2 linked regions of the Salinivibrio kushneri genome follow. The protein of the gene in region 2 interacts with the protein of the main gene of each other region in a pairwise test. Links are inferred from orthologs where the notes say so. Each region holds a gene or a part of one and is shown on either strand. Other genes may lie near its edges. The genes, in order: hflK and ftsH.

The links.
Region 1: the proteins of ftsH (region 2) and hflK interact in binary tests that used the Escherichia coli proteins (3 or more experiments, as listed by UniProt). The link is inferred for Salinivibrio kushneri from one-to-one orthologs.

The regions. Positions count from the first base shown.
Region 1 is NZ_CP114588.1:2,530,129-2,534,706, forward strand. What follows is about bases 94-2,948. They hold hflK (FtsH protease activity modulator HflK), read right to left. Parts: upstream 2,174-2,948; coding sequence 1,013-2,173; downstream 94-1,012. Other genes in these bases: hflC (protease modulator HflC), read right to left, coding at 120-1,010; hflX (ribosome rescue GTPase HflX), read right to left, coding at 2,223-2,948. Also shown: N8M53_RS11605 (DUF2065 domain-containing protein), read right to left, coding at 1-27; more of hflX, read right to left, coding at 2,949-3,515; RNA chaperone Hfq, read right to left, coding at 3,544-3,822; tRNA (adenosine(37)-N6)-dimethylallyltransferase MiaA, read right to left, coding at 3,900-4,578.
Region 2 is NZ_CP114588.1:2,286,159-2,302,436, reverse strand. The notes cover bases 11,295-14,190. They hold ftsH (ATP-dependent zinc metalloprotease FtsH), read left to right. Parts: upstream 11,295-11,715; coding sequence 11,716-13,665; downstream 13,666-14,190. Other genes in these bases: folP (dihydropteroate synthase), read left to right, coding at 13,726-14,190; rlmE (23S rRNA (uridine(2552)-2'-O)-methyltransferase RlmE), read left to right, coding at 11,295-11,664. In the rest of the region: ileS (isoleucine--tRNA ligase), read left to right, coding at 1-442; lspA (signal peptidase II), read left to right, coding at 442-951; fkpB (FKBP-type peptidyl-prolyl cis-trans isomerase), read left to right, coding at 996-1,427; ispH (4-hydroxy-3-methylbut-2-enyl diphosphate reductase), read left to right, coding at 1,438-2,382; dapB (4-hydroxy-tetrahydrodipicolinate reductase), read left to right, coding at 2,517-3,320; carA (glutamine-hydrolyzing carbamoyl-phosphate synthase small subunit), read left to right, coding at 3,787-4,926; carB (carbamoyl-phosphate synthase large subunit), read left to right, coding at 4,942-8,169; dacB (D-alanyl-D-alanine carboxypeptidase/D-alanyl-D-alanine-endopeptidase), read right to left, coding at 8,236-9,678; transcription elongation factor GreA, read left to right, coding at 9,956-10,429; ribosome assembly RNA-binding protein YhbY, read right to left, coding at 10,533-10,829; more of rlmE, read left to right, coding at 11,035-11,294; more of folP, read left to right, coding at 14,191-14,577; glmM (phosphoglucosamine mutase), read left to right, coding at 14,577-15,914; preprotein translocase subunit SecG, read left to right, coding at 16,092-16,278. UniProt on the Escherichia coli protein: Acts as a processive, ATP-dependent zinc metallopeptidase for both cytoplasmic and membrane proteins. Plays a role in the quality control of integral membrane proteins.

The sequences.
Region 1 (4,578 bases), 240 kb from region 2 along the record:
TGCTAACGCGCCCCACACGCTATCCATAATGACCTCCAGCTACATAAACATGGCGTTGCGAGATAAAAAAAGACAAGGCCTGGGCCTTGTCTTTCAAACGAGATAGCTCACTTAACGATTTACTTTTCTATCGCTTCAGGTTGCTTCATGTATTTGAAGAAATCACTCTTCGGATCCACGACGAGCATATCACTCTTGCTGTTAAAGCTCTTGCGATACGCTTGTAGCGAGCGAACAAAGCTATAAAATTCAGGCTCTTTCTTGAAAGCACTGGCAAACAGCTTCGCCACTTCCGCATCCGCTTCACCTCGGGTGATCCTTGCTTGACGCTCTGCCTTAGACAGAATCGTCGCCACTTCGAGCTCAGCTTGTGCACGAATGATTTCCGCTTGCTCGCGACCCTGTGCACGATGGCGACGGGCTACGGCCTCACGCTCAGCGCGCATACGCGCATAAATCGACTCACTGATTTCGCTCGGCAAGTTGATACGCTTGATACGTAAATCAATTAACTCAATCCCCAAATCACGCGAGCCCTCGCTGGCCGCACGCTCAAGGACACTTTTCATCACTTGATCACGCTTTTCAGACACAATCTCTTTGATGGTCTTGTTACCAATTTCGGCACGCAGCCCATCAGCGACACGACGTTGCAACAGAGATTCAGCCGTCAGTTTATTACCGCCCCCCGTGGACAGATAGTACTGGCCAAAGTCTTTAATACGCCATTTGACGTACGAGTCGATAATAACGTCTTTTTTCTCAGCGGTAACAAAGCGGTCAGCGCGGTCATCCATCGTTTGAATGCGGGCATCCAACGTCTTAACGCGATCAAACAACGGCAGCTTGAAGTGCAGACCGGGCTGATAGATTTTCGCCACATCGTTATCCGCTTTAAGCACACGTCCAAAGCGGATCACAATGCTACGCTCACCTTCACTCACCACGAAGATCGACATCAAAAAGACCACTGCCGCTAGGACGACAACTGGGATCATCATCTTACGCATGCTTAGTATCTCCCTTCTCGTGATGAACCAGAACGCGGCGCCGACTCTTGCTGTTGAGGCTGTGAGCTTTGCTCAAGCTCAATACCATATTGGCTGCTCGACGTTTCTTTACGCTGGTTAGCGCCAACGGCTGCGCCTCCCATTAGCTTATCCAGTGGGAGATACATCAGGTTGCTGTTTCCGCTTTGCGAATCCACCATCACCTTACTCGTATTGCTGTACACTTCTTCCATGGTCTGGATGTATAGCCGGTTACGCGTCACACGGGGTGCATCACGATACTCAGGCAAGAGTTTCTCAAATTGAGAGACTTCACCCTCTGCTTCGTTAACGGTACGCTCTTTGTAACCCAATGCCGCTTTTTTCAGCGTTTCAGCACGACCCGTTGCTTTCGGCAACACATCATTACGATACGCTTCGGCTTCACGGATAAAGCGGGCCTCATCCTCTCGCGCTGCAATCGCATCATCAAAGGCGTCTTTTACTTGCTCTGGTGGACGTGCATATTGGAAGTTGACGTCAACCACCAGCAAGCCCATGTCGTACTTGTCGATGATTTCGTTCAGCTCAACCTGAGTGCGCTCACGCACTTCTTGACGGCCACGGGTGATGATGTCATCCATCAAAGAGTCACCGACGACCGCACGCAATGCTGAATCGGTTGCTTGACGCAAGCTGTCATCTGCATTGGTCACGCTATAAAGATATTGCTGTGGATCCATCACGCGGTACTGAACGTCCATCTCTACATTGACGACGTTTTCATCTTTAGTCAGCATCAGGCCAGAGCTGTTGAGCGAACGAATCGACTCCACATCTACCGTGCTTACCGTATCCACAAAGGTTGGCTTCCAGTTAAGGCCCGGTTGAACGATACGATCATACTGACCAAACCGCAGAACCACACCACGCTGAGCTTCCCCGATGGTATAGAACCCGGAAATACCCCAGACAATGATACCTACCAGCGCGAGAACGCCTAGCCCTGCCATGCCACCGCCGAACGATGGTCCTTTACCTTTGCGGCCACCTAAGCCACCCAGTTTGCGGCTTAGTTTGTTAAACAATTCATCAAGATCCGGTGGCCCTTGATTACGGCCTCCACGATTCCCCCAGGGGTCTTTGTCGGGACCGCCATTGTTTCCTGGCTCATTCCACGCCATTCGCGCACTCCATCAAATTGATCTGACGATAATTTTTTACTCTAGCAGCCTAATCACTGACGATAAAGTCGCCGAGTTGGTTGCCTTCTCTTTTTTCTAACCGATACCAGTCCGTTTGTGGCAGCCTGACATCGACTAACAGATGCCCATCATCTTGGTATTCTTCACTGATAACGCATCGCATCTGGTGAAATTTACTTTGCATTCGCCCAGCCATACTAGGTGGCAGCCGTAATTGATGCCGCACCATGGTGCCAGATAAACGCTCAGTAAGGGCTTCAAATATGAGCGCGATACCTTGACCAGACAACGCTGACACCCATACTGCTCTCGGAACGCCCTCTTCGTCCCGTTCAATACGAGGTTCAGCCTGATCCAGACTATCTATTTTGTTCATAATGATAAGATGAGGCACATCTGCCGCATCGATTTCATCTAACACACTGTTGACCGCTTCAATGTTTTCACCAAAGCGTTCATCACTGGCATCGACCACGTGTAGTAGCAAGCTCGCTTCTTGGGTTTCTTGAAGCGTTGCTTTAAATGCCGCGACCAAGTCATGCGGTAAGTGACGAATAAAGCCGACGGTATCCGCCAATATCGCGGTACCCACATCGTCCACTTCAATACGGCGTAAGGTCGGATCCAAGGTGGCAAACAGCTGATCGGCCGAATATACCCCCGCTTCGGTGATCCGATTAAACAAGGTTGATTTGCCCGCATTGGTATACCCCACCAATGACACAGTCGGTACTTCCGCCCGTGCCCGAGCGCGTCGCCCTTGTTCACGCTGCTTCGCAACCTTATCCAGTCGCTTTAAAATCGCTTTCACCCGATCACGCACTAAGCGACGGTCTGTTTCTAACTGTGTTTCACCCGGGCCACGCAAGCCAATCCCGCCTTTTTGACGCTCAAGGTGAGTCCAGCCTCGCACCAGCCGGGTAGATAAGTGGCGTAACTGTGCGAGCTCAACTTGTAACTTACCCTCATGCGTACGCGCACGCTGGGCAAAAATATCGAGGATCAATCCGGTTCGGTCTAATACTCGGCATTTAAATCGCTGTTCTAGGTTGCGCTCTTGGGCCGCGGATAAGGTGTGATTAAAAATCACAATGTCCGCGCCGACTTGTTGCACAGTATCTGCTATTTCTTGGGCTTTGCCCTCTCCAACAAAATATTTGGGATGAGGGGACTGACGGCTGCCGACAACAACTTGCAAGGCATCGACACCCGAGGATGACACCAGCATTTGAAATTCGCTGAGATCATCCCACTCGCCATCATGGGTAAAGTTTATATGAACGAGTACAGCCTGTTCACCGGCCTCGTAACGGTCAAACAAGCGATAGACTCCTTAGCAATAGAATGCTTTATTCCTCAGGTTTTTCTTGCTGACGCTCGCCCTGTGGACGCTCACCAGCCCCTTGGTTATTGTTGTGGTGGCTTACAGCACGTGCCGGCACAACGGTTGAAATCGCGTGCTTGTACACCATTTGATTAACCGTATTTTTTAGCAGGATCACGAACTGATCAAACGATTCAATTTGGCCTTGCAACTTAATACCATTTACTAAGTAAATGGAGACAGGAATGCGTTCACGACGTAACGCGTTCAGGAATGGGTCTTGTAATGATTGCCCCTTAGCCATTATTTCTTTTCCTTATTTGTTTGTAATTGTAGTCAATTGTCGCGGTTAAGCAGCGTCCTTGTCAGTGACAGTATACATCAAGTTTCCGTCCCTGCTGTCAACGCTTTTGTCACCGTTTGTAAAGACAGCGACGGTGTGTCGCTATCAAGCCAAGTCACATTATCCCAGCCTCTTAGCCAGGTTATCTGACGCTTGGCTAACTGGCGCGTCGCGCAAATCCCACGGTAAACGGCTTCATCATGGGTGCAACGTCCGGCCAAATAATCCCACATCTGGCGGTAGCCGACACAACGAATCGAGGGCAGATCGACATGCAGATCGTCTCGTTCGTATAACGTCCGTACCTCTTTTTCAAACCCCGCGTCGATCATTTTGTCGAAACGAAGCTCGATGCGGCGATGCAATTCGCCTCGATCCTGAGGCGCTATTGCAAATTGGTGTACCTGATACGGCAAAGGTTCACCTTTTTTTTCTGTCAATGCTGTTAGGGTCTGGCCACTGATCCGATAGACTTCTAACGCCCGCGTAATTCGCTGAGGATCGTTAGGATGGATCCGCGCCCCCGACACGGGATCAACCTCACACAACTGAGCATGTAATGCTTCCCACCCATGCTGCTGCGCCTCGTTTTCTAACGCTTCACGGATGTCAGGATCCGCACTAGGCAACGGTGATAGCCCTTCTAGCAATGCTTTAAAATACAGCATGGTGCCTCCCACCAACAGTGGGATCTTGCCATCCGCGACGATCCGCGCC
Region 2 (16,278 bases):
CTGGTACGACGGCTTATTTGACCTTGATCAGCAGGCTGTGCTCAACCAAGCGTTCTGGGCGAAACTGCTTAATGTGCGTGATGCGGTGAACAAGACCTTGGAGCAAGCACGTAACGAAAAAGTCATTGGCGGCTCGTTAGAAGCGGAAGTCACGCTCTATGCACCTGCTGATTTTGCCGAGAAGCTGCGCTTGATGGGTGATGAGCTTCGCTTTGTATTGCTGACCTCGAAAGCGACCGTGGTTGCCGGTGACGCGCCAGCGTCTGCCACGCAGACGGAGCTTGACGGTTTAGCCGTGGAAGTGGCGGCATCGAGTGCGGCTAAATGTGAGCGCTGTTGGCACCATGTTGCTGACGTCGGCACCATTGCAGGTCATGAAGAGATCTGTGGCCGCTGTGTGACCAATATTGCAGGAGAAGGCGAAAGCCGCCAATTTGCGTGATGCAGACTCTTTCCCTCTCGCAATCAGGTTGGCGCTGGCTTTGGCTGGCGCCGCTGGTCTTTGCACTTGATATCGGCAGTAAATGGCTAGTGATGCAAACCATGGAATATGGGTTTGCTCACCGCATCGAAGTATTGCCTTTCTTTAACCTAACGTATGTGCACAACCATGGCGCGGCGTTTAGTTTTTTAAGTGATGCGGGTGGCTGGCAACGCTGGCTGTTCAGTGTCATTGCGCTGGGTGTCAGCGGGCTATTGGCGTATTGGATGCGGCATACCCCGGCCAATAAACGCATGATCAATATCGCTTATGCCATGATCATTGGCGGGGCGCTAGGCAACCTGTTCGATCGCCTTGTTCATGGCTATGTGATTGACTTTCTTGATTTTTACCTCGGTAATTCGCACTGGCCAGCGTTTAACCTCGCCGACTCGGCGATTTGCGTGGGAGCGGCATTAATCATCTTGGATAGTTTTCGTCAAGGCCAGTCATCGACTAAACAAGGATGATGCGTATCTATCCCCATTACCGCGACGTTCTAAAAGGATGAATCATGACAGCAATCACAGCATCTAGTGAAGTCATTATGCACTTTACCATCAAACTAGAAGATGGTTCGGTCGCCGACACCACCCATAATGCCGGCAAACCGGCGAAGCTGGTCATGGGCGATGGCAGCTTGACGGAAAACTTTGAAACGTGCCTTCTTGGTTTAAAAGAAGGGGAGTCGAGCAGCTTCACCTTAGCGCCAGAGGACGCATTCGGCCAACCTAACCCGGATAACATCCATCACATGGATCGCCGCCACTTTGGCGGAGAAACGCCGGCAGAGGAAGGGGCGATCATCGCCTTTAGTGGGCCTCAAGGACAGGAGATCCCAGGGATCATTACCGCAGTCACTGGGGATTCTGTTACGGTTGATTTTAATCACCCACTGGCTGGGAAAACCGTCATTTTTGACGTTGAAATTATAAGTGTGCAATAAAGGCGGACACATGAAGATCTTACTTGCCAATCCCCGTGGCTTTTGCGCAGGGGTTGACCGTGCCATCAGTATTGTTGAGCGAGCGCTGGAAATCTACCAACCTCCCATTTATGTCCGTCATGAAGTGGTACACAACCGCTTTGTGGTGGAAGGCTTAAAACAGCGCGGGGCGATTTTTGTTGAGCAGATCAGCGAAGTCCCCGATGACAATATTGTGATTTTCTCCGCCCACGGCGTGTCTCAGGCCGTGCGCAATGAGGCCAAGTCGCGTCAGTTAACCGTGTTTGACGCTACGTGTCCGCTGGTAACTAAAGTGCATATGGAAGTGGCCCGCGCCAGCCGTAAGAACATGGAAGTGGTACTGATTGGTCACGCTGGTCACCCAGAAGTGGAAGGCACCATGGGACAATACGCCAGTGAAACCGGTGGGATGTATTTGGTCGAAACCCCAGAGGATGTGTATACCTTGGAGGTGAACGACCCCGATAACCTGCATTATGTCAGTCAAACCACCCTGTCGGTCGACGAAACGGCGGATGTGATTGATACTCTGCGTAAGGTGTTTCCTAACATCCAAGGACCACGCAAAGACGACATTTGTTATGCCACCCAGAACCGCCAAGACGCAGTGCGCGATTTAGCGCAAAGCTGTGATGTGATGGTGGTGGTTGGCTCAAAAAACAGCTCCAACTCAAACCGTCTGCGCGAGCTGTCCGAAAAACTGGGGACGCCAGGTTATTTAACTGACACGGCAGAAGATATTGATCCGGCCTGGTTTGAAGGCAAGCAGACGGTTGGGATCACGGCCGGCGCCTCGGCGCCAGAAGAGCTAGTGGATCAAATTATCGAGCGGATCAAGCAGCTGGGTGCGACACATGTTGATAACCTTGCTGGGCGTGAAGAAAACATGTTTTTTGAAGTACCTAAAGAGCTACAAATTCGTGAAGTCACCTAGAGTAATGGTCAATAAAGATAGGGGAGCGAACGCTTCCCTTTTTTTCGCCAATATACAAGTGTCAAGGAACGCGCTAGAGTGATTGGCTACCAAGAAGGAGCCAGTATACTGGCAGAGTGACAAAGGGGAAAATCATGGTACGTATTGCCATAGCCGGTGCGGCCGGACGCATGGGGCGCAACCTCATTCAAGCGGTTTCACAGTATCCAGACGCCGTGTTAGGAGCGGCGAGCGAAAGGCCTGAATCTAGCTTAGTTGGTACCGATGCAGGCGAGTTGGCAGGGATCGGCCGTTTGGGAGTGAATGTGGTGGACGATTTGCGTAAAGTCAGTGACGACTTTGATGTGGTGATTGATTTTACTGCTCCCGCTGCAACCTTGGCTAATTTAACGCTGTGCCAAGAAGCCGGTAAGCAACTGGTCATCGGCACCACAGGCTTTGATGAGGCGCAAAAACAAACCATTGAAAAGGCTGCAGTCTCAACAGCCATGGTGATGGCACCCAACTACAGTGTTGGTGTGAATCTTGTCTTCAAGTTACTTGAGCAGGCGGCGAAAGTGATGGGAGACGAGTGCGACATTGAAATTGTTGAAGCGCACCATCGCCATAAAGTGGACGCACCATCAGGTACTGCATTAGGTATGGGTGAAGCGATCGCCGGTGCGATGGGGAACCAGCTTAGTGATGTGGCGGTTTATGCCCGTGAGGGGATCACTGGCGAGCGGAGTAAAGACGAGATTGGCTTTGCGACCATTCGAGCTGGGGACATTGTCGGCGAACACACAGCGATGTTTGCCGATATTGGCGAGCGTGTAGAAATCACCCACAAGGCCTCTAACCGTAATACCTTTGCTAAAGGGGCGGTACGTGCCGCGGTATGGCTCAATCAGCATCAACGCGGTTTATACACGATGCAAGATGTCCTCAATCTTAAATAATTATTCATCGCGCTTCGGCGCGATGTTTTTTTATCCTCTCTTGTTTGCTTTTCCACATGTGCTTTTCATTCCCTTATTTCTTGTTCTTTACACGCCTCTCGTGAGCTTTAAGCGACAAAGTTGCTTTCATCAGTATTTAGTCATGCAAGGTAAACGTTTGCGAGATTGATTTTATTTTAAAGAGAGAAAAAACGAGCAATAAAAAAATCCTAATGCGTCACTTGGATGCTTTTTGCCCGCAAATCGTGGTTTAAGTTTGTTTTTATGGTGCTTTGATGGTGCTTTGTTAGTGAGTGACTAATAAAATAAAGAAAAATGTTGTGCTTCGATTGACAGGTAGCCGATGCATCCATAGAATGCGCGCAATTTGTCAAAATTCAGCTTGACGCGGGTTTTGATCTTAGATGGAATACGTGAATGCAACGTTAGTCGTAAAAAGTGCATTTCTATATAACTGGAGGTTGTCTTGAGCAAGTCTGCGCTCTTAGTCCTAGAAGATGGGACAGTGTTCCACGGTACCCCGATCGGCGCTGATGGCACCGCGGTGGGAGAAGTGGTTTTCAATACCTCGATGACGGGGTATCAAGAAATACTAACCGACCCCTCTTATTCCCGTCAGATCGTGACACTCACCTATCCCCACATTGGCAACACCGGCACCAACACCGAAGACGAAGAATCTAGCCAAGTCCACGCCCAAGGCCTCGTCATTCGTGATCTCCCCCTGTTAGCCAGCAACTTCCGCAATCAACAATCCCTTTCTGATTACCTCAAACATCACAACATTCTCGGCATTGCCGATATTGATACGCGCAAACTTACGCGATTATTGCGTGAAAAGGGTGCTCAGAATGGCTGTATTGTGGCTGGTGATAGTGTGGATGAGGCATTGGCTCTGGCGAAAGCGCAGGACTTTCCTGGCTTGAAGGGAATGGATCTCGCCAAAGAAGTGACCACCAAAGAAAGCTACAGCTGGACACAAGGCTCTTGGCAGCTTCATCAAGGCTTGCCTGACGCTACACCAGAGAGCGAGTTGCCCTATCACGTGGTGGCCTATGACTTTGGTGCTAAACGCAATATTTTGCGCATGTTAGTTGACCGTGGCTGTCGCTTGACCGTGGTGCCGGCGACGACACCGGCTGATGAGGTGTTGGCGATGAACCCGGATGGTGTTTTCTTATCTAATGGCCCCGGCGACCCAGCACCATGTGATTATGCCATTGAGGCAACACAAGCGTTTTTAGAAGAAGGCGTGCCTGTCTTTGGTATTTGCCTGGGTCATCAGATATTGGCACTGGCGAGCGGCGCGAAGACAGTAAAAATGAAGTTTGGCCACCATGGCGCTAACCATCCAGTGAAAGACATAGACCGTGGCGTGGTGATGATCACCAGCCAGAACCATGGCTTTGCCGCCGATAAAGACAGCCTGCCAGAAACGCTGCGCGCGACCCATGTGTCTTTATTTGATGGAAGTTTGCAAGGTATTCATCGCACCGACAAGCCCGCATTTAGCTTCCAAGGGCACCCCGAGGCAAGCCCAGGGCCGCATGATGCTGCCCCTCTTTTTGATCACTTTATCGATCTTATCAAACAACATCGCGCCTAATCGGAGTCGTTGAGCATGCCAAAACGCACAGACATAAAAAGCATTCTTATCTTGGGTGCAGGCCCTATCATCATTGGCCAAGCCTGCGAATTTGACTACTCAGGGGCGCAAGCGTGTAAAGCCCTGCGCGAAGAGGGTTATCGTGTCATTCTAGTGAACTCCAATCCAGCCACTATCATGACCGATCCAGAGATGGCCGATGCCACTTACATTGAACCTATTCAGTGGCAAGTGGTGAAACACATTATCGAGAAAGAGCGTCCGGATGCTGTGCTGCCGACCATGGGTGGCCAGACAGGTTTGAACTGCGCTCTGGATCTTGAGCGTCATGGCGTGTTAGCCGAGTTTGGCGTGGAAATGATTGGCGCCACGGCTGATGCGATTGATAAAGCCGAGGACCGTCATCGCTTTGATGAGGCGATGCAAAGCATCGGTTTGGATTGTCCGCGTGCGGGCATCGCCCACAGCATGGATGAAGCGCACAAGGTGCTCGACGAAGTGGGCTTTCCTTGTATTATCCGCCCCTCCTTTACCATGGGCGGCACTGGCGGGGGCATTGCCTACAACCAAGAAGAGTTTAAAGAGATTTGCGAGCGAGGGCTCGATTTATCTCCCACCAATGAGTTGCTCATCGATGAGTCACTCATTGGCTGGAAAGAGTACGAAATGGAAGTGGTGCGGGATAAAAATGATAACTGCATCATTGTCTGCTCGATTGAAAACTTCGACGCCATGGGGGTTCACACGGGTGACTCTATCACGGTCGCACCGGCACAGACCCTGACCGACAAAGAATACCAATTGATGCGTAATGCATCACTGGCGGTGCTGCGCGAAATTGGCGTTGAAACCGGCGGTTCGAACGTACAATTTGGTATTAACCCCAAAAATGGCCGTATGGTGATCATCGAGATGAACCCACGCGTGTCACGCTCTTCTGCGCTCGCGTCAAAAGCAACCGGCTTCCCGATTGCCAAAGTGGCGGCCAAACTGGCGGTGGGTTTTACCCTTGATGAGCTGATGAACGATATTACCGGTGGTGCCACGCCAGCGTCATTCGAGCCGACCATTGATTATGTCGTGACTAAAATCCCACGCTTTAACTTTGAAAAATTTGCCGGTGCCAACGACCGCTTAACCACCCAGATGAAGTCAGTGGGTGAGGTGATGGCGATTGGACGTAACCAGCAAGAATCATTGCAAAAAGCACTGCGCGGCCTAGAAGTCGGGGCGGCGGGCTTTGACGAAATGGTGAACCTGGATGACGATACGGCATTGACCAAAATCCGTCATGAACTCAAAGAGCCAGGCGCAGAGCGGATTTGGTACATTGCCGATGCTTTCCGCGCAGGGATGTCGGTTGATGGGGTGTTTAACCTGACCAATATCGATCGTTGGTTCTTGGTGCAAATCGAAGACATCGTCAAGCATGAGCAGCAAGTGCGTGAGCAGGGCTTCGCAGGGCTTAATAAAGCCGCATTGCGTCAGTTAAAGCGCAAAGGCTTTTCCGATGCGCGTTTGGCCGCCTTGTTGGGCGTATCAGAAATTGAAGTGCGCAAGCTGCGTGACAAATTTCAGATTCATCCTGTCTATAAGCGTGTCGATACCTGTGCTGCTGAGTTCTCGTCTGATACGGCCTATATGTATTCCACCTATGATGAAGAGTGTGAGTCACAGCCGACAGATAAGAAGAAAATCATGGTTATTGGCGGTGGCCCAAACCGAATTGGGCAAGGGATCGAGTTCGATTACTGCTGTGTCCACGCGTCATTGGCCCTGCGTGAGGACGGTTTCGAAACCATCATGGTTAACTGTAACCCAGAAACCGTTTCTACCGACTATGACACCTCAGACCGCCTCTATTTTGAGCCGATCACCTTGGAAGACGTACTCGCCATTGTGAACGTTGAAAAACCAGAAGGCGTGATTGTTCAGTACGGCGGACAAACACCACTTAAGCTGGCACGTGACTTAGAGGCCGCTGGCGTGCCGATTATCGGAACCAGCCCTGACGCGATTGACCGCGCCGAAGATCGTGAGCGCTTCCAAGATGCAGTGCAGCGCCTTGGCCTTAAGCAGCCTGCTAACGCGACAGTCACCGCACTGGAGCAAGCGGTGGAGAAAGCCAAAGAAATTGGTTATCCGTTGGTGGTGCGTCCGTCTTACGTACTGGGCGGACGGGCGATGGAAATTGTCTATGATGAAACCGACCTGCGCCGCTACTTCAACGAGGCGGTGAGTGTGTCGCATGAGTCGCCAGTCCTGCTGGACCACTTCTTGGATGATGCGACGGAAGTGGATATCGATGCGGTGTGCGATGGTGAAACGGCCGTGATTGGCGGCATTATGGAGCATATCGAGCAAGCTGGCGTGCACTCCGGTGACTCTGCCTGCTCGTTGCCCGCGTATACGTTAAGTGACGATATCCAAGATCGCATGCGTGAACAGGTGCGCAAGCTGGCGTTGGAGTTAGGCGTGAACGGGTTGGTCAACACCCAGTTTGCGGTGAAGGATGATGAAATCTACCTGATTGAGGTTAACCCTCGCGCCGCTCGAACGGTGCCATTTGTCTCTAAAGCGACGGGTGTCCCGCTGGCGAAAATCGCCGCGCGCGTCATGGCTGGCCGCTCCTTGGCTGAGCAAGGGTTTGTTAAAGAGGTGATTCCGCCTTATTACTCGGTGAAAGAGGTCGTGCTACCGTTCAACAAATTCCCAGGGGTTGACCCGCTGCTGGGCCCTGAAATGCGCTCGACCGGTGAGGTGATGGGCGTGGGCGACACCTTTGCCGAAGCCTTTGCAAAAGCAGACCTCGCTTGCGGTAAAGCCTACAGTGAGGGCGGACGGGCCTTGTTATCGGTGCGCAATAATGACAAACAGCGCGTGGTGGATTTGGCAGCGAAGTTACTCAAGCTTGGTTTTGAGCTAGACGCTACCCACGGCACCGCGGTGATCCTTGGCGAAGCGGGCATCAATCCGCGTCTGGTCAATAAGGTGCACGAAGGGCGGCCACACATTCTTGATCGCATCAAAAATGGTGAGTACAGCTATATTGTCAACACCACGGAAGGACGCCAAGCGATTGAAGATTCGAAAGTCTTGCGCCGTGGCGCGCTCGCAGCCAAGGTGAATTATACCACTACGCTGAACGCCGCCTTCGCCACGTGCATGGCGTTAACGGCCGCCGACATGAGCAAGGTCAACCCTGTGCAATCTTTGCATGCACGGGTGCTGACTACGTCGTAGTGCTGTGACTTTAATAGCGTGATAGCAACGTATGATTAGCCCGCCATTTAGGCGGGCTTTTTTTATTCAGTGAGACTGTGCCAGTGTAGGCCGTAACTGACCGCGGATCAGCGCCATATAAAACTCACGCTCAAACTGAGTAATCGGCGAGGGAACATTTTCCGGCTGCGCGTCTTCCTCAGGATGATAATGACTGACAAGTTGCACCACGATATGCTGTTTTCCTGAATCATCTTCCAGAATCCCAGCTAGATTAAAGCTGCCATACAGCGAGCCACTTTTGGCCTTTAATCGCCCTTTTATGGGAGCATGACGAATGCTCTGGCGATACTTGAGGGTCCCATCTATGCCGGCAGTAGGGAGCATTTGAGCCATGCCGAGTGCTGGGTGAGTGGTGATGTAATGCATCACTTCCGCCAGTTGGCGGGCGCTGAGACGATTATTACGAGACAGCCCTGACCCATCGACCAGTACGGCCTGTGATAGGTCAATCCCAGCCTCCTGCAATATCGCTTTCACCGCCGCGACGCCATTGCGATAAGAGCCAGGCTGCTGAAAGTAGCGGCGCCCTAAGGCTTTGAGAAGATTGTCGGCAATGAGGTTGTCAGAGTCGCGCAGCATCGTGGTTAGCAGGGAGGTAAGGGGCGCTGACTGGTGACGAGCCAACTCGCGTGACTGGCTGGGTGCTCGCGCCACTCGGATATCGCCTTTCACGCGCACATTTAGGCGCGCGAGCTCATCGGCCACAATGGCTTTGACGTAAGTCGAAGGGGTCTGTACGGCAAAGTTGAGTGGCAGCGGACGCTCCCGGTGCGGGAGGCAACCGGAAAAATAATACGTATTTTGCGGTGTCGCGGTGAGATCGAGACCGCAATGGCGGGTAGCTTGTTCGTCCTCGCTTACCGCTCGCGCTTGGTTCTCTACTGAAACGGGCTGGTGGTCAGGAACATGCACGCGTGTCAACGTGCTATCAGGCTGGCTATAAATCGCCCCTTGCACACAGTTGTGATTGAGGGTGATTGCCGTGGAAGGTGCACTGTAGCAGACCGCTAAAATGTCCCATGGCCAGCCTGGCGCACGGGTGCGACCCGCAAACGCATGACCATCCAGATAGAGGTTGTTAATGGTATCGAGGCCACGACGCGGTAATTGACTCAGCAGTTGACGAATATCTTTTCGAGTCAGTAAGGGGTCACCGTTAAAAATAAGGGCGATGTCATCACCGGTTTGCACCAATCGGGTGGAAAACCGGAAAGTGCTTGGTAAATAAAGTCGAGCGGCGAGTCCAGTGAGGAGTTTTTGTGTACTGGCCGGGGGCAGCAGCGCATCGGCTTGCTCACTGATCTGGGGCTGATTTTGCTGCGCATCACTCACCCATAGCGCGACTTGGCTGCCTTGAGGGAGTAACGGTGTCAGTTGTTCCAGTGTTAACGACGGCGCGGAGGCCGATGCAAACGGCACGAGGAAAATCGCCATGGGGGCGAGGCGGCGGAAAAGAGCGGACAGCATGGTAAAAGCCTTTTTGTTTGCGCATGCATGCCATCCTACCCTGTCTAGCCTTGAAGACAAGCCGTTCGGGGGTGACCAATGCATCAGTTGGGCTGGAGATGAAGCGGATAGTGGATGGGCGGCTTATGCTATCACCGGATCAGAGATGATTTTGCGCGAATTCTTGTTTACAATCTAAAAAAAGCGTTGAATTCCGCCGCGCCCAGATACTCTGTTTGGGCGTGGCTTTGTTTTGCCAAAATCCCTTTGCTGTGGATTGAAAGAGGTAATGTCATTTATGGATAAAGTGCCAATGACCGTACGCGGTGAGCAGCTGCTACGAGAAGAGCTGGACAAGTTGATCAAGCGTCGCCCTGAGATCTCCAACGCCATTGCAGAGGCGCGTGAACTCGGTGACTTAAAAGAAAACGCAGAATATCATGCGGCTCGTGAAGAGCAGGGCATTTGTGAGGCGCAAATCCGTGATATCGAATACAAGCTGTCGGTGGCACAGGTGATTGATGTCACTAAGATGCCGAATAATGGCAAAGTGATTTTTGGCGCGACGGTCACCTTGATTGATGTGAGCACTGACGAAGAAGTGACCTATCGAATCGTGGGTGATGACGAAGCCGACATCAAAGCGAATTTAATTTCGGTGAATTCTCCCATCGCGCGCGGTCTGATTGGTAAAGAAGAAGGCGAAGAAGTGAGCATCACCACCCCAGGTGGCGTCAAAGAGTTTGAAATTGATAGTGTCGATTACGTATAGGAAAGTGTTACTGAATGTAACTTTTCTCCGATGCTGACACAGTAAAAAGGCCGCAATGCGGCCTTTTTGTTATGCTACAGCACGTCGTTGATCACACACGTGATTATTTGCGTGGTAATTCAATTTTGCGCTCTTCGCTTTGGCGATAAATCACTAAGGTTTTACCGATTACCTGCACTTTTTCAGCGCCTGTTTCCCGAAGGATCGCGTCGACAATCAGGTTTTTGGTCTCACGGTCTTCCGAAGCGACTTTCACTTTAATCAGCTCGTGGTGATCAAGCGCAAGCTCAATTTCAGCGACCACGGCTTCAGTTAAACCGTTGGCGCCCATTAAGACGACAGGCTTAAGCGGGTGAGCCAGTCCTTTGAGATGCTGTTTTTGTTTGGTGCTGAGTTTCATGTTGGCTCGATTTCTATTTGCTAGGGGTTGAAAACATGCCATTCTAACGCCATCTCACCACAAACTGAAACAGTAGAAAGTGGGCGGATGGCAAGCACGTCGTCTGCTTGGTGAGAGCGAGTCTGTCTTTGAGAATAAGCTAACGCACGCAATTGTTTGAATTTTATATGAATGTAGTGCGATTGGTGGGCGTAGTAGGAACAACATGGCGAATAAAAAACACTCTGCCAGCTCAGGACGCTGGCTGAAAGAACACTTCGACGATAAATACGTTCATGAAGCGCAGAAAAAAGGGTATCGGTCTCGGGCCATTTTTAAGCTAGAAGAGATTCAGCAAAAAGATCGCATCTTAAAGCCGGGAATGACCGTGGTCGATCTGGGCGCTGCTCCTGGAGGTTGGTCGCAGTATGCAGCGACACAAGTCGGTGACGACGGGCAAGTGATTGCTTGCGATATCTTACCCATGGATCCCATGCCAGGTGTTAGCTTTCTTCAAGGGGATTTTCGCGAACAAGCGGTGCTCGACACCTTGCTCGAGCGCATTCAACCCAACCAAGTTGATGTGGTGATGTCTGACATGGCGCCAAATATGAGCGGCAATCAGGCGGCCGATCAACCCAAAGCGATGTATTTGGTCGAACTGGCATTAGAGATGTGCCGTGAAGTGCTGGGGCCGAAAGGCAGCTTCGTGGTAAAAGTTTTTCAGGGCGAAGGCTTTGATCAGTATTTGGCCGAGGTGCGTAAAATGTTTACAGCGGTCAAAATTCGAAAACCCGACTCATCCCGTGCAAGGTCGCGAGAAGTCTACATTGTGGCTACAGGTTATAAACTGTAGTACCCTTACATTTATCTATCTCAGTTATGCGAGGCTAACACCTTGAGTGACATGGCAAAAAACTTGATTCTGTGGCTGGTTATCGCCGTTGTCTTAATGTCTGTGTTCCAAAGCTTTGGACCAGGGGACAGCGCCGGTCGTCAAGTCGACTATACCTCTTTCGTACGCGAAATCGGCAACGATCAAATACAGGAAGTAAAATTTGACGATCGTGAGCTGAGTGTCACCCGACGTGACGGCTCACGCTATGTCACCTTTATGCCTGTGATGAATGATCCAAAGCTTTTGGATGATTTGCTTAACAAAAACGTGCGCGTGAAAGGGACGCCACCTGAAGAGCCAAGTATGTTGGCATCGATCTTCATTTCTTGGTTCCCAATGCTACTGCTTATCGGGGTGTGGATTTTCTTCATGCGCCAGATGCAAGGCGGTGGCGGCAAAGGCGCCATGTCGTTTGGTAAATCGAAAGCCAAAATGATGAGTGAGGAGCAGGTAAAAACTACTTTCACTGACGTAGCTGGCTGTGATGAAGCCAAAGAGGACGTGAAGGAGCTGGTGGATTACCTGCGTGATCCAAGCCGTTTCCAGAAGCTAGGGGGTAAAATCCCAACCGGCGTATTGATGGTCGGTCCTCCAGGTACAGGTAAAACCTTGCTGGCCAAAGCGATTGCCGGTGAAGCCAAAGTGCCATTCTTTACCATTTCCGGCTCTGATTTCGTGGAAATGTTCGTGGGTGTGGGTGCATCACGCGTCCGCGATATGTTCGAGCAAGCTAAAAAAGCCTCGCCGTGCATTATCTTTATTGATGAAATCGATGCTGTTGGTCGTCAACGTGGCGCTGGGCTTGGCGGAGGTCACGACGAGCGTGAGCAAACCTTGAACCAGATGTTGGTCGAAATGGATGGCTTTGAGGGCAACGAAGGCGTGATCGTCATTGCGGCGACTAACCGTCCAGACGTATTGGACCCTGCGCTATTGCGTCCTGGTCGCTTTGACCGTCAAGTGGTGGTGAGCTTGCCAGATGTGCGTGGCCGTGAGCATATTCTCAAAGTACACATGCGCAAAGTGCCGCTTGGTAATGATGTCGATGCGTCACTGATTGCGCGCGGTACACCAGGTTTCTCAGGGGCTGACTTGGCTAACCTTGTTAACGAAGCAGCATTGTTCTCTGCGCGTGGTAATAAACGTGTGGTGTCGATGGTCGAGTTTGAGCTTGCCAAAGACAAAATCATGATGGGCGCCGAGCGCCGTTCAATGGTGATGTCGGAAGAAACCAAAGAGTCAACCGCGTATCACGAAGCGGGTCACGCAATTGTTGGTCGCTTGGTGCCTGAGCATGATCCTGTGTACAAGGTCTCCATTATCCCGCGTGGACGTGCATTGGGTGTGACCATGTACTTGCCTGAGCAAGACAGGATCAGCATGTCGCGTCAGCACCTCGATTCGATGATTTCGAGCCTGTACGGTGGCCGCTTAGCGGAAGAGCTGATCTACGGCAAAGAGAAAGTCTCGACAGGGGCATCAAACGACATCGAGCGCGCGACCGATATTGCCCGCAAAATGGTGACGCAATGGGGCTTCTCAGAGAAACTCGGTCCACTGCTGTATGCGGAAGAAGAAGGCGAAGTCTTCCTTGGTCGCTCTGTGGCACAGACCAAGCACATCTCCGATGAGACTGCCCGACTCATTGACGCGGAAATCCGTGGCATCATTGACCGCAATTACGATCGCGCCAAGCAAATCTTGGAAGAAAACCTCGATATTATGCACGCGATGAAAGATGCGTTGATGAAGTACGAAACCATTGATGCGGCACAAATCGATGATTTAATGGCTCGCCGAGACGTGCGAGAGCCTGCAGGCTGGGAAGGTGGCGATGGTGGTTCATCTTCAGATGATACGCCGAGCAAACCGGATGCATCAAAAGCGAGCGAGTCTGACGAGCAATCTGACGACAAAAAACAAAAGCCGCTTGATTCAGAAAACCAATCTGAAGCATAAATGCCCATGAAAACAAACCCCGACACGTCGGGGTTTTTTTGATCGTGCTTGGAAAAACGCATGCAAATAACACACAATAACCTCACGCTTTCTCTGACCCGCCCTGTCATCATGGGGATCTTAAACGTCACGCCGGATTCCTTTTCCGATGGTGGCCAATTTCAGCACTGCGACAAAGCGGTCGAACGAGCGATGCAAATGCTCGCAGATGGCGCCACCATTCTCGATATTGGTGGCGAGTCGACGCGTCCAGGTGCGGCCGATGTCGATGAGCAAGACGAAATTAATCGTGTTGTTCCAGTCATTGAAGCGATTCGTGAGCAATCTGATTGTTGGATTTCAATTGATACCAGTAAAGCAGCCGTTATGCGTGCCGCAGTAAATGCGGGTGCCAACCTCATTAATGATGTGCGTGCATTACAAGAGCCTGGGGCGTTGGAAGCGGCAGCGGATCTGCAAGTGCCAGTGTGCATCATGCACATGCAAGGACAACCACGAACAATGCAATCAGCCCCTGACTACCAAGATGTCGTTGGAGAGGTGAAAGCGTTTTTAGCGGCACGTATCGATGCCTGCACTGACGCGGGGGTCCGTCGACAGAATATCATTCTGGATCCTGGCTTTGGGTTTGGTAAGACGTTAGCGCATAACTATCAGCTTCTTGCTGACCTCGATGCTTTTCATGACTTCGGATTACCTGTATTAGCAGGGATGTCACGTAAGTCAATGATTTATAAAATGTTAGATAAAACGCCGCAGGATATTCTGGGCGGTAGCGTTGCCTGTGCTACCTTAGCCGCGGCTAAAGGGGCACAGATTATTCGCGTCCACGATGTGAAAGAAACCGCTGATGCACTCAAAGTGGTTGCCATGACAGCGCGTGTAAAAAATGGATTAGGAGAAGAAAAATAATGACAGAGCGTAAGTATTTTGGCACCGATGGTGTGCGCGGCAAGGTGGGCGAATTCCCCATCACGCCTGAATTTATGCTGAAGCTTGGTTGGGCGGCTGGACGTGTGTTATCACAACAAGGCACACGTAAGGTACTGATTGGTAAAGATACGCGTATTTCTGGGTACATGTTAGAGTCAGCGCTTGAGTCGGGTCTGTCAGCGGCGGGACTGGAAGCGGCCTTTACTGGTCCCATGCCTACACCTGCGATTGCGTACTTAACCCAAACGTTCCGCGCGGAAGCCGGGATTGTCATTTCGGCGTCGCATAACCCGCATTACGATAACGGAATTAAATTCTTTTCCTCAGAAGGCACCAAACTGGCGGATGAGGTTGAATTAGCGATTGAAGCTGAGTTGGAAAAAACACTGACTTGTGTCGAGTCTGCTGAGTTAGGTAAAGCTAGCCGGATTAATGACGCGGCAGGGCGTTATATAGAGTTTTGTAAAGGTACCTTCCCGAGCGCCTTGAGCCTGAGTGGCTTAAAAATGGTGCTCGATTGTGCCCACGGTGCCACTTATCACATTGCACCTTCTGTGTTTCGTGAGCTGGGTGCGGAGGTGACCACCATTGGCTGTGCGCCCAACGGCACCAATATCAACGATGAGGTGGGAGCCACTGACGTTCGTGCGTTACAACAACAAGTCCTCGAGCAAAAAGCCGATTTAGGGGTAGCGTTTGATGGTGATGGCGACCGCGTCATCATGGTTGACCACCTTGGTAACAAAGTCGACGGTGACCAAATTGCGTATATTATTGCGCGAGAAAGCCTTCGTCGTGGTGAATTAAAGGGTGGCGTCGTGGGCACCTTGATGACCAACATGGGGATGGAGCTCGCACTTCAGTCTCTCGGCATTCCGTTTGCCCGCGCCAAAGTGGGCGACCGCTATGTGATGGAAATGCTGCAAGAGAAAGGGTGGCGGATCGGTGCAGAAAACTCGGGCCACGTGATCGTGCTAGATAAAGTCACGACTGGGGATGGCATTGTTGCCGCGTTACAAGTATTAGCCAGCATGGCAGCGACTGGCATGGATCTCAAAGCCTTGAGTGACGGGATGACCTTGTTGCCTCAGGTATTAGAGAACGTCCGTTTCAGTGGCTCAGTTGACCCGTTACAAAGCGAACCTGTGCTGGCAGCGAAAGCCAGTGTAGAGGAAAAGCTGAGCGAGCAAGGGCGTGTACTGTTACGTAAATCGGGCACGGAACCTTTAATCCGAGTGATGGTGGAAGGGCCTGAGGCCGATAATGTTCAGGCGTATGCGCTTGAAATCGCAGAAGCCGTGAAGGCGAATTGTTGATAAACCTCGAGCGGGTGGTTATAGATTGCGCAAACAGCGTCGAAATCAAGGTTTTTTGTAATTTTCTCTTGTTTCGTCACCGCGCTTTCGCTAGTATTCACCCGCTCCCAACGAAGGGGGCTGCGCTGGCTGAAAAGTAACACTGCCGGCTCAACAACCTGGAGCATAGGTGGAACCATGTACGAAATTCTACTTGTGATTTATCTGTTGGCCGCAATCGGTGTAATTGGCCTGGTTCTGGTTCAGCAAGGTAAAGGCGCAGATATGGGAGCCTCGTTCGGGGCTGGAGCATCAAATACAGTATTTGGCTCTGGCGGCTCTGGAAACTTTTTAACCCGAATGACAACCGGTTTTGCAATTGCAT